2 regions of the Clostridium zhoujianii genome follow, and region 1 is predicted to be linked to the other one. Evidence: riboswitches for the same ligand, from Rfam matches in the RefSeq annotation. Region 1 holds a riboswitch; the other holds the start of a gene.
The links. Region 1 has a riboswitch for thiamine pyrophosphate ahead of thiW (energy coupling factor transporter S component ThiW). Riboswitches for the same ligand answer to the same signal wherever they lie in the genome.
Positions count from the first base shown of each region.

Region 2: linked by a shared signal. The riboswitch ahead of tenA (thiaminase II) and the one ahead of thiW (energy coupling factor transporter S component ThiW) in region 1 are both predicted to bind thiamine pyrophosphate.

Region 1 covers NZ_JBPUTF010000002.1:143,442-149,619, forward strand. The annotation lists gene ACSYT2_RS14250 (BglG family transcription antiterminator) at 1-378, opposite strand, end outside; gene thiD (bifunctional hydroxymethylpyrimidine kinase/phosphomethylpyrimidine kinase) at 592-1,398, opposite strand; gene thiW (energy coupling factor transporter S component ThiW) at 1,401-1,904, opposite strand; TPP riboswitch at 1,957-2,067, opposite strand; gene sdaAA (L-serine ammonia-lyase, iron-sulfur-dependent, subunit alpha) at 2,096-2,977, opposite strand; gene sdaAB (L-serine ammonia-lyase, iron-sulfur-dependent subunit beta) at 2,979-3,659, opposite strand; gene ACSYT2_RS14275 (hypothetical protein) at 3,787-4,266, shown strand; gene ACSYT2_RS14280 (nucleoside kinase) at 4,343-5,995, opposite strand; gene ACSYT2_RS14285 (DUF421 domain-containing protein) at 6,139-6,178, shown strand, end outside.
Region 2 covers NZ_JBPUTF010000001.1:1,000,798-1,006,975, forward strand. The annotation lists gene ACSYT2_RS04735 (ABC transporter substrate-binding protein) at 1-205, shown strand, start outside; gene ACSYT2_RS04740 (aryl-sulfate sulfotransferase) at 254-1,702, shown strand; gene ACSYT2_RS04745 (HAD family hydrolase) at 1,758-2,552, opposite strand; TPP riboswitch at 2,800-2,892, shown strand; gene tenA (thiaminase II) at 2,994-3,659, shown strand; gene thiT (energy-coupled thiamine transporter ThiT) at 3,661-4,251, shown strand; gene ACSYT2_RS04760 (ABC transporter permease) at 4,430-5,941, shown strand; gene ACSYT2_RS04765 (ABC transporter ATP-binding protein) at 5,954-6,178, shown strand, end outside.

The sequences.
Region 1 (6,178 bases):
AATAACATTCATATCATTTCTAATAGAGGTTCTGCTTACATCTAAATTCTTTGATGTTGCTGATAAGTTAATTTTCCCCTCAATTAGAAGTTTAGCTTTTATAAGATCTATTCTTTCTTCCTTAGAATGTTTATTTAACTTATAGAATTCTTCAATCTTTTGATTACCTATTAATGATTTGTGAAATGCTAATTTACCTTTAGATTTTTTTTCTATTAGAGGCAACTTATTTATTCTAAGCAAAAAATTAATTGTATCTAAGTCATATCTAATTACTCTATCTGTTATATTCAATTTTTCTGAAATCTCCTTAATGGAGGTTTGGTTGTTCTTCTTTAAGAACTCTAGTACTTTTAATAATCGACTATTAACATACATCTCTATCACCTGATTTCATTTTACTTTTAAACTAATTATAAAACAATTATCAATAATCGCAACAAAACCTGTCGAAAACTTTCATGTTAAAGAATTGTAATAATTTATGTCGAAATCTTACATCTTATGTTTCTTTAATAAAACAAAACCGAGTTTACTAAAAGGATACTTTAATATACTCCTCTTAACATAAACTCGGTTAATAACTTATTATTATTTTGTCACTTTGCTACTTTTATACAGTTCATAGAAATGATTAGTTGGTCCTACACCTTTTCCAAGTTCAAATCCATGCTCAATAGCTATTGTAATATATCTTTTTCCTTCATTAACAGCATCTTCTATATCCATACCTTTTGCTAAATTAGCAGCTATAGCTGATGATAGTGTACATCCTGTCCCATGTGTATGCTTTGTATCTATTCTTTCTTGTTTTAAATAAATAAAATTTTTCCCATCATATAATAAATCAGTTGCATCATCTTCCAAATGTCCACCCTTTACTAATACGTACTTTGGTCCAAGCTCCTTTAACTTGATTGCTGCTTCTTTCATTTCTTCTAGATTGCTAATTTTTATTCCCAAAATCTCCTCTGCCTCTGGTAAATTAGGTGTTATTAGTGTTGATATTTGGAATAATTCTTCTATTAATGTTTCCTTAGCATCATCTGATAAAAGTTTAAATCCACTTTTAGAAATCATAACTGGATCAACAACAACTGGTGGCAATTTTTCAACTGACCTTAAAGATTTTCCTATAGCCTTTATTGATTCTATTTTTGAAACCATACCTACTTTTATTGCATCAACCTTAATATCATCAAAAATGGCTTTAATTTGACCGCTTATTATCTCTGGGTTTACGTCCTGTATTCCAAATACCCCCATTGTATTTTGTACAGTAATTGCTGTTACGACGCTCATAGCAAATACTCCATTTGCAGACATAGACTTTATATCTGCTTGAATTCCAGCTCCTCCTGAACAATCTGAACCTGCTATAGTTAATGCTGTTTTCATATCTATCTACCTCCTCTTAATAGTAATGTTTTTCTTATTGATGGTACCTTAAGTAATATATAGGCTATTATAGCCCCTCCAATACAACTAATAGAAAATGGTACTATATAAACAAATAATGCTACCTCTTTTCCTAAAACTAACTTAGCAATTGGATAAGCTACTAATGCCCCTAATAATCCAGTGCCTATAATCTCACCTAATACTGCTATCTCTATTTTCTTGAACTTCTGATAGGCTAGTCCAGCTAATAATGCTCCTATCATACTTCCTGGAAATGCTAATAAACTTCCTGTTCCTAAAATATTTCTTAGAAAAGATGATACAAATGCATTTCCTACAGCATAAATGGGACCTAATACTACTGCTGCAACTACATTAACAAAATGCTGCACTGGTGACATCTTAGCCCCAAATATAGGAATAGAAAAGGTTCCAAATATCGTTGCTATTGCAATAAGGATTCCACTTATTGCAAGCTTATAAGATATATCTTTTTTATTCATATATATTCCCCCTTTTAAAAACAAAAAAGTGTAGCCTAGGGCTACACTAATAAATTTTAATTTATTACTTCCCTACGGTGGTCCTAACCACATCAGGTTCAAGAGTTTAGGAATTCAACTATTCCATTCTCAGCTAGAAACACTAGCACCCCTAGTAAATTTATACAATTTTCTATTTTATTCTACCACTTTTATTCTTCTCCGTAAACCTTCTTCTTTAATTCAAGACCAGCTTTAGTTACAGCAACTCCTCCTAAGGCTGTTTCTCTTAATGATGCTGGAAGACTCTTCCCAACCTTATACATTGCTGATAAAGCATCGTCAAATGGTATTTTAGAATCAACACCAGCCATAACTAAATCAGCTGTACATAAAGCACTTATTGCCCCTGAAGCATTTCTCTTAGCACATGGTATTTCAACTAATCCTGCTACTGGATCACATACTAATCCTAGAATATTTTTAAATACTATTGCCGCTGCATCTAAACTCATTTTAGGTGTTCCACCCATCATCTCAACTACTGCTGCTGCTCCCATAGCTGCTGCTGAACCACATTCTGCTTGGCATCCACCTTCTGCCCCTGACATTGTTGCATTCATTCCTATTATCATACCTACTGCCGATGATGCGAATAATCCTTGGATTAATTCATCCTCGCTCTTTTTAAGCTTAGCTCCTGCTGAAAGTATTACTGCTGGTAATATCCCACAAGATCCTGCCGTAGGACACGCTACTATTTTACCCATAGCTGCATTTACTTCTGATGATGATAATGCCATTGCCATTGCTAAAACTGTTGTTTCTCCTGTTAAAAATTCGCCCTTCTCTATATACTTTTGCAGCTTATATGCGTCACCGCCTATAAGACCACTTACAGAATAAACTTCCTTTTCCATTCCACCCTTTGCCGATTCCATCATTACATGTAAGTTATGCCTCATTTTTTTGAAAAGATCTTCCCTACTTATTTCTCTCTTTTCCATCTCATGCCTTATTGCATATTCACTTAGAGAAATATTTTCTTCATCACAAATCTTTAAAAGTTCTTCACCACTTCTTGCAATATTCATTTTATTCTTCCTCCGTAACTGGATTTATACTAATTACTCTACTTATTGATTCTATATTTTTTATTTGATCTACTATTGATTCTGTAATTTTATTATCCACTTCAAATACCATTGTAGCACCCTTACCTTTTTGCTTTCTAAATACCTTCATAAATGCTATATTAATTCCCTCAAAGTAAAGAGTTGAGGTTACCTTTGATACTGCCCCTGGAATATCTTGATGTGAAATAATTAATGTAGGGTATTCACCAGTAAATTCAACCTTATTTCCATTTACCTCGTTGATCTGTATACTTCCTCCACCTATTGATGAACCAACGACTTCACATTCATTTCCCTTTTTAGTTTTCATCAAAAATTTAACTGTATTAGGGTGTACATCACCTAAATCATATTCCTCAAACTCTATCCTAAGACCTACTTCCTTAGCTATTTCAAGGGAATCCCTTAATCTAATATCACTTGGCTCCATTCCTAAAATCCCAGCAACTAATGCTCTATCTGTTCCATGTCCTTTATATGTCTTTCCAAAAGAGCCATGTAATAAGAACTTTACACTTTCAATTTCACCATTTGCTACTGCCCTTGCAACCTTTCCCAATCTAGCTGCTCCTGCTGTATGAGAGCTTGATGGACCAATCATAATTGGGCCTAATATATCGAAAACTCCTGGATTCTTCATAATTTATCTCCTTATTCTTTAGTACTTTGTTGATATTAGTTTAAGTAATTTTCTATGTATTATCAATGATTATTTTGTTATACTGTTCTTGTAGTAATTAATGTCATAAAATATGGGAGGATAACTAATGGATAACATATTAAATATACTTTTTATATTCGCTATTATTATGGGGTTTTTATACCTTATATATTTTTTAATGAATATGTACGATTTCTATAGAATTCAAAAAGAACATAACTCAATAATTACTCTTAGAGATAAAACTTCTTTCCTCTGTGCTGTATTATTACTTATTTATATGGTATTAAATGGTCCTAATCTCCTTGGAATGCTTTTCTTTTTAACAGTATTATTTTCTTCATTTAATTTCAACTTTATAATTTTTTCTAAAAATAGCATGCTTTTATTTGGAAATAAAATTAGTTATGAGAATATTGATAGTATAACTATTGATGGAAATGAAAATAAGTCTAAAAGATTTTTCACTATAACCCTTAAGAATAGATCTAAAGCTTTTACCTACTATCTTAAGAATAGTGATATTGAATTTATGAAAACTAACTTTAATAATAAAAACCTTGAGGTGTCTTATAAATCTCTTTAAATTATGTACTAACTATAAATGTAATGTAACATTTATAGTTAGTTCATCCCTGGTAGATATTACATATCTATATACTCTAGTATTTATAGAAACAGCTTCCCCCAATAAATTCTCTAAGTAAAGAATTTCCTGGAACATCTTCAAATTTAATTTCCTCAAAGAAATTTAAAAATGCTCTTAATCTTACCGCTTCGTTATATACTGGACTTCCTGGCTTTATTTTTTCTAATTCTTTTATTGCATATGTCTTAAGTACGCATAACTCATATACTAATGTTGAGTTAAACATTACATCTGCCTCTTCTTGGAATATAAATATATTTTTCTTTTCCCCTCTTCTTATTGAAGGCCACATTAAAAGTGTATCTTCTGCACCATAATCTCTTGATAGAAAGTCTCTTACTATTCTTCTTACTTTTCTAACATCTGTAGTTGCTATTCTATTATGATTATCTAAATTTAACTGTGTTAATGCAGAAATATATATTTTAAATTTATTTTTATCTAATATTTCACCTGTAAGTAATGGATTTAATCCATGAATTCCTTCAATTACAATTACTCCATTACTTGGTAATTTCAGCTTATGTCCTATCCACTCACGCTTGCCAGTCTTAAAGTTGTAGGAAGGTATCTCTACTTCTTCTCCATTTAAAAGTCCTTTTAAATCTGAATTAAACTGCTTTAAATCTATTGCATTTATAGATTCAAAATCATATTCTCCATTTTCATCCTTAGGAGTTTCATCTCTATTTATAAAATAATCATCTAATGATATTGGTATTGGAATTACTCCATTTACTCTAAGCTGAATTCCTAATCTATTTGCAAAAGTGGTTTTTCCAGATGAAGATGGTCCAGCTATCAATACTACTTTTACCTCTTCTCTATTCACAATATTATCTGCAATATATGCAATTTTCTTCTCATGTAATGCCTCAGAAACAAGTATAAGATCTCTAAGTTCATTGTTTAAAACCTTTTGATTTAAGTCACCTACTTCCCCTACCCCTAGAATATTAAGCCATTTTTCTGTTTCATAGAATATACTTGCTAATCTTTTTTGCTCATTAAATTCTGGCAGTACTGTAACATCTTCTTCAGTAGGATTTCTTAAAACCAATCCATGATTATATGGAATTAAATCAAAGGCTTTTATTACACCTGTTGAATATGCCATCTGTCCATAGAAATAATCATATCTTCCTTCTAATTCATATAATTTTACAGTTTCAAAGTTGCTTTGTTTTAAAAGCTTTACTTTATCACTCATTTCATAGTCTTCAAATATCTCTATAGCTTTTTTTCTAGTGACTTCAACTTTGTTTATTTTACAATCTCTATTTATTAAATCAATCATTTTATCTTTAATTTCGTTTATTTCTTCTACTGTTACTGGTTCATCCTTATGTATTTCGCTAAATAATCCCTTTGATATAGAATGTTCTATTATTATTTTTGAATTTGGAAATAACTCTAATGCTGATTTTATAAATATGAATTGAAGGGTTCTAGAGTACACCTTCCATCCAATCTCAGTATTTGCATAAATAACATTAAGCTTCCCACTACAAGGTATTTCTTTTCCTAATTCATAATAATTTCCTTCTAATTCGCACAAGACAATTGAAGTATCTTCATAATACTTATCAATAACTTCCTTAAATGTAGTTCCTCTATTTATATTTATCTCTTTATCATCAATTAAGTTTAATTTTATTGTCTCCATTTTTTCTCTCCTCTCACAATTATATACTATATATTATATATCATACCCCATTATATTCCGAAATGAACCTAACCTGAAAACTTAATCTTTTATTGAATATTTGTATCTATTTTAACAAATATTATGTGTAAGGGGTGTTTAATATGTTCATAGTTTTTATCAGAACTGCAATTTTATATACAT
Region 2 (6,178 bases), on a different contig from region 1:
AGGATTGGACAAAGAGTCCGTAGAATATCTATATGGTAAAGATAAGGAGAAATTTGATTATATTACACTTAAAGTTGGAGAAGAAGAAAAGAAGAAGCTCAATAATAGTAAAAAATTTATGTTGGAAAACAAAATAATATCTAAAGATTTCAATATAGATAGGTGGGTTGATAATTCATTTTATGAGGCAGCAAATTTAAATTAAAATTTATATTTAAATAAGAGAAACTAGTAATTAAAGGGGGAATTTATTATGGGACATCCGACAATTTATCCAACTGGAGTAACTTTTTATAATCCAAAGAAATCATGGAGTGGATACACTATCTTTCAGGTTAATGGATTAGGAGCATTATTAATAAATATGAATGGAAAAGAGGTTAAACTATGGAAGGGGCTTCAAGGATTCCCTAACAAAATATTCCCAGGGGGATATGTACTAGGAAGCACTGGAGAGAGGAATCCTAAATATGGGATTCAGGATATGGTTGACTTAGTACAAGTAGATTGGAATGGAAATATTGTTTGGAAATTTGAAGAAAAAGAATATATTCATGATGATGGAGAGGAATCGAGATGGATGGCAAGACAACATCATGACTTTCAAAGGGAAGGAAATAGCGTTGGTTACTATGCACCGGGATCAGAGCCACTAGTTGATAGAGGGAATACACTTATACTTTGTCATGAAAATATTAAGAATAATAATATAAGTGAAAAGTTACTATTAGATGATAAGATAATCGAAGTAACATGGGAAGGGGAAATTATTTGGGAATGGAATATTAATGAGCACTTTGAAGAGTTAGGGTTTAATGAGACTGCTAAAAATGTAATTTGTAGGGATCCTAATATAAGGCCAGTAGGTGGGGGGATGGGGGACTGGATGCATATAAACTCCATTTCTTTATTAGGTCCTAATAAATGGTATGATGATGGTGATGAGAGATTTAACCCTAATAATATTATTTGGAGCAGTAGGGAATCGAATATTTTTGCAATTATTGATAAAAGTAGTGGGAAAATTGTTTGGAAGGTTGGGCCATACTATGATGAAAATGAAACCTTAAAAAAACTAGGGTGGATTATTGGTCAACACCATGTGCATATGATACCAAAGGGATTACCGGGAGAAGGGAATATACTAATCTTTGATAATGGGGGATGGGCCGGGTATGGAAGTACTAATCCTGTGTCACTAACTGGCAGACAAAATGCCCATAGGGACTATTCTAGAGTATTAGAAATTAATCCAGTAACATTAGAGATTGTATGGCAATATACTCCAAAGGAAGCTGGGTTAGTTGAGCCCCTAGATTCAAGTAGATTTTATAGTCCTTTTGTAAGTAGTGCACAAAGACTTGCCAATGGTAATACACTAATAACTGAAGGATCAGATGGACGGGTATTTGAAATTACATCTGACCATGAGATAGTATGGGAATATATAAATCCGTACAAAGAAGTAGAAAATAACGTTCCAAGTATGAACATGATATATAGGGCTTATAGGGTTCCCTATGAATGGGTACCACAATTAGAAAAACAAATTGAGGTAGAAATTAAAAAGGTGGATTTAAAAAACTATAGAATAGAGGGGGCAGAACCTATAGGGGCAAAAGAAATAACAGAAGTTATTGGAGTTAAAGGATATAATAATAGTAGTGCATTTTGCGTTATATCAAATACAGAAGGAAAATAGGATAATGTAAAAGTAAATAGGGAACCCCAGCATAAGTGGTGCTGGGGTCTTTTATTTAAAGCATATTATAATGAGATAAGGCATGATGTATTCCATCATCCTCAAGATTCTTAGTAATAAAGGAAACTAGATTAAATAGAATGGGATTACTATTACCCATTGCAATACTATGATTAACATACTCAAGCATAGATAAATCATTAGTGCTATCACCTATAGCATAAGTATTTTCATAAGGAATATTTAAATGATTTATTATATACTTAATTCCTGATGCTTTAGAGTATCCACTAGGCACTAATTCATAAAAATCATCAGCTCTTTTTATAAAATCGAATATATTTTTATACTTTTCATAAAATCCATTAAAGTTACTATCTTCATTTAAGAAAATAACTAGCTTGTCAATATCTAAGTTATCTTCATACCAGGTAGTACCTTTATAGAAGCCTTCATTTTTATGTATATCTATAATTCTTAGAATTTCTTTATGTTTTATATTTTCAAGGTTATCAAAATAAACACCATTTCTACCTTCCAATACTCCATCTAAATTATACTCTTGCATTGCTTGTCCTAATTCCTTTGATAATTCTTTACCAAGAGATTTGTAAAGAAGAACTTCATTATTATATTCAATGTAAGTACCACAACCACAAATTAATCCATCAAAACCTATCTCTCTATGAGTATTAGTTATTTCTGATACTGGCCTACCTGTATTAATAAAGGCTAGGTGACCATTTTCCCTTATCTTTTTAATTGCCTCTTTAGTGCTTTCTGGAATGATATGATTTTCTTCACTTACTAAGGTGCCATCAATATCAAAAAATACAATATTTTTATTCATTAGTAACTTAACTACATCAACATGTAGTATCTCCTCTCTTTGATTTATAACTTTATTATAGTGAAAAAGCTCATATATTTCAAAAAAATCATAAGGAAGAGGTAAAAGAGACATTGTAAAGGCGAAGATGGATATTAACCAAATTATATTAATTTAGAGTAGTCCTTCTAATATTTAAGTATTAGTGATATAATTATTTTGGATATTATAGGTTGTAAAGTTATAATATTCTGATATTTTGTAAAAATAAAATAGCTAGGGGAGCCATGTGCTGAGAGGATAACCGACCCTTATACCTGAACTAGATAATGCTAGCGTAGGAAAGCTTATTATAGAATTATAATATTAATATATTTTAATCTTGAATTATATAAGCTATGCCTATAGGTATAGCTTTTTTATTATGTAAATTAAGAATATGTATAAGTAGGAGGAGAAAATATGTTATTTACAGAAAAATTATTTAAAGGAAGTAAGGATATATGGATGGGGTATTTAGAACATCCATTTATTAAGGAGATTGGTGAAGGTACTTTAGATAAGGATAAGTTTAAAAATTATCTTATACAAGACTATCTATATCTTAAAGAATATACAAAAGTATACTGTATGGGGGTTATAAAAAGCAACAAAATATATGATATGAAAATGTTTTATGAAGGAGCAGATGGTATTATTAATGATGAAAGTGCAAATCATATTTCTTATCTAAAGGGATTTGGAGAAAATATTATTGATATAGAGAATTATGATTATCATAAAGCAAATGAAAGCTATACAAGCTATATGAAGAGTGTAGCATTAACAGGTTCAATTGAAGAAATAGTTGCAGTATTATTACCTTGTACCTGGAGTTATAATTTTATAGGGAAATATCTTAAAGATAATTATAGTGGATCAATTGAAGGTAATTTTTATGGAAGTTGGATAGATGTTTATAGTGGTGAAGACTATACAAATTTCACAAAAATATGGATAGACTACACTAATAAGTTATGTGAGAATTTAAATGAAGATGATAAGGAGAAATTAATAAAAATCTTTAGGAATGCAAGTATATATGAGATGGATTTTTGGAATATGGCATATTCCTTGGGAGATAAATAAGATGTTTAATACTTTTCTATTATTTATTTCTATAATTCCATTCCTAATTTACTTTAATAAGATGAGAAAGCTTAAATTAACTACAAAAGAGATGGTAGTAGTGGCATTGTTTAGTGCCATTAGCTATATGTTATCATTGATACCTGTAATAAAGTATCCTCAAGATGGAGGAATTAATATGTTCTCCATGTTACCACTTTTATTAGTATCAATCTTATATTCAAGAAAGGTAGGGGTTACTGCTGGACTTATTACAGGATTGTTAAGCTTATTAATGGGAGGATACATAGTTCATCCAGCACAATTAATACTTGATTATTTACTTCCAGAGATGGCATTAGGTTTAAGCGATATATTTGGAAAAGATAGTAAAAAGAATATTGTAATAGGTAGCTTAGTAGCGGTACTTATAAGTACTCTATTACACTTTATATCTGGAATAGTCTTCTTTGGACAATTTGCTCCAGAGGGGATGAATCCTGTAGTTTATTCATTTATATATAATTTCTCTGGAGGTGGACTAGAAGGTGTGCTTTCAGTAGGGATAATATATATGTTGCCAATTGCAAGATTAAAGAAAGCTTTAAATTAATAAAAACTATATTAAACTAAGAAATATTCACCTAGGTAGTATGCTAACCTAGGTGCTTTTTTATTATTAATACAGGTGTAGAAATTACAGATGAAATTCACATGTCCTTCATTAGAAATACAATTTACTTTGCTAATATTAATGAAAGTAAAAATATAAGTAAAGGAATGTGATAAAAATGAACTTTATAATACGAGGAATACTGACATTAAAGGAAAAGAAAGGTAGAACGGTAATTTTACTTGGAATTATGTTTACAGTTTGTGTAGTAATACTAGCATCTTTTGGAATACAGTCAGGGGCACAAGCAGCCGCAGTACTAGCTAGAGAAAAACTTGGAGCAGTTGTTACTGTATCTCAAAATATGGAGAAAATGATGCAAAAACAAAGAGATAGTAATGAACAGGGCAGTAGTACTGCTGGAGAAAGAAAAAGGCTTACTATGGAGAAAAAAGATGTACCTTTAGAATATGTAGATTTACTAAAAGAAAATGATCACGTAACAGGATATTACTTAAGTAAAAGTGCTGGTGCAAACTTAACAGAACTTTTACCCGTTGGCAAAGAGAAAGAAGCGGAAACAACAACTACGGAAAATAAGATTGCGGGATTTGGCAAAGAAAATGGTGGAAATTCATTTATAAATAACATTCCCAAAGGTATGCATATGTCTGGTGATATTACAATAAGCGGAGTTAATAATTTTAGTATGTCAGATGAATATGTAAATGGCGAATCAGTACTAAGCGAAGGAGAGTCAATAACGGAAAGTAATATAGATACAAATGTAGTAATGGTTGAAAAAACTTTTGCAGATGAAAATTCATTGGCAGTTGGTAGTACTTTTTCAATTGAAGATACAGATGGAAATAATGTAATACAAGTTGAAGTTATAGGGATATATACATCTAGCAAAGAAGTTAGTGATAATGGATTTATTAATACTTCTCAGCTTCCATATAATACAATAATTGCACCATATACATTAGTAAGCTCAATTAATTCTGAAGAAGCAACAACAGGGGTTAATACAATTAAATTTTACTTAGATGATCCATTAAATGTTGATTCATTTGTTGAATTTGCAAAAAGCACTACAATAGATTTTGATACTTATTCAGTAGATGGTGGAACAAAAGAGTATGAAGATATGATGAAACCAATTGAAAATGTTGCTTCATTTTCTAAAACAACAATTATTATAGTATCAGTTTTTGGAGGAGTAATATTAGCTTTAATAATAATTCTATCAATAAAAGATAGAACAAGCGAAATTGGAATGTTAATGGCTTTAGGAGAAAGGAGAGTAAAGGTAATAGGTCAATTCTTAGTTGAGGCATTAATTGTTTTAGTAGTAGCTTTTAGTTTATCTATTATAGCTGGAAATGCAATTAGTAGTAAAATTGGCGATGTTCTTTTAGAAAAAGAATTAACTACAACAGAATCAATAGCAACAAATACGCAAGGTGGTGGTATGCCTAACAGACCAGGTGGTATGAATTTTGGGAATAATAAAGGTGGTTTGATTACAACTACTGAAAAGATTGAGGAATTAGATATAGATATTTCTACTGATGAAGTAGGGAAAATGGCAGAATTAGCATTCATAATAGTGATTTTAGGAACTATAGTTCCTTCAGTAATGATAATGAGATATAATCCTAAAACAATATTAAGTAAGCATAGCTAGGAGGAAATAATTATGGAAAGTATTTTAAGAGTAGAAAATGTATCCTATTGGTACGATAAAAATCAAAATGTATTAGATGAAATTGAATTAGAATTTAATAAAGGCAGATTTTATACTATTATAGGAAGTTCAGGGTCTGGAAAGACAACCTTTCTATCTTTAATATCTGGACTTGATCATCCCAAAGAAGGTACAATTGTATTTGAAGGTGAAAGTATAAGAAATATTGGACTTGAA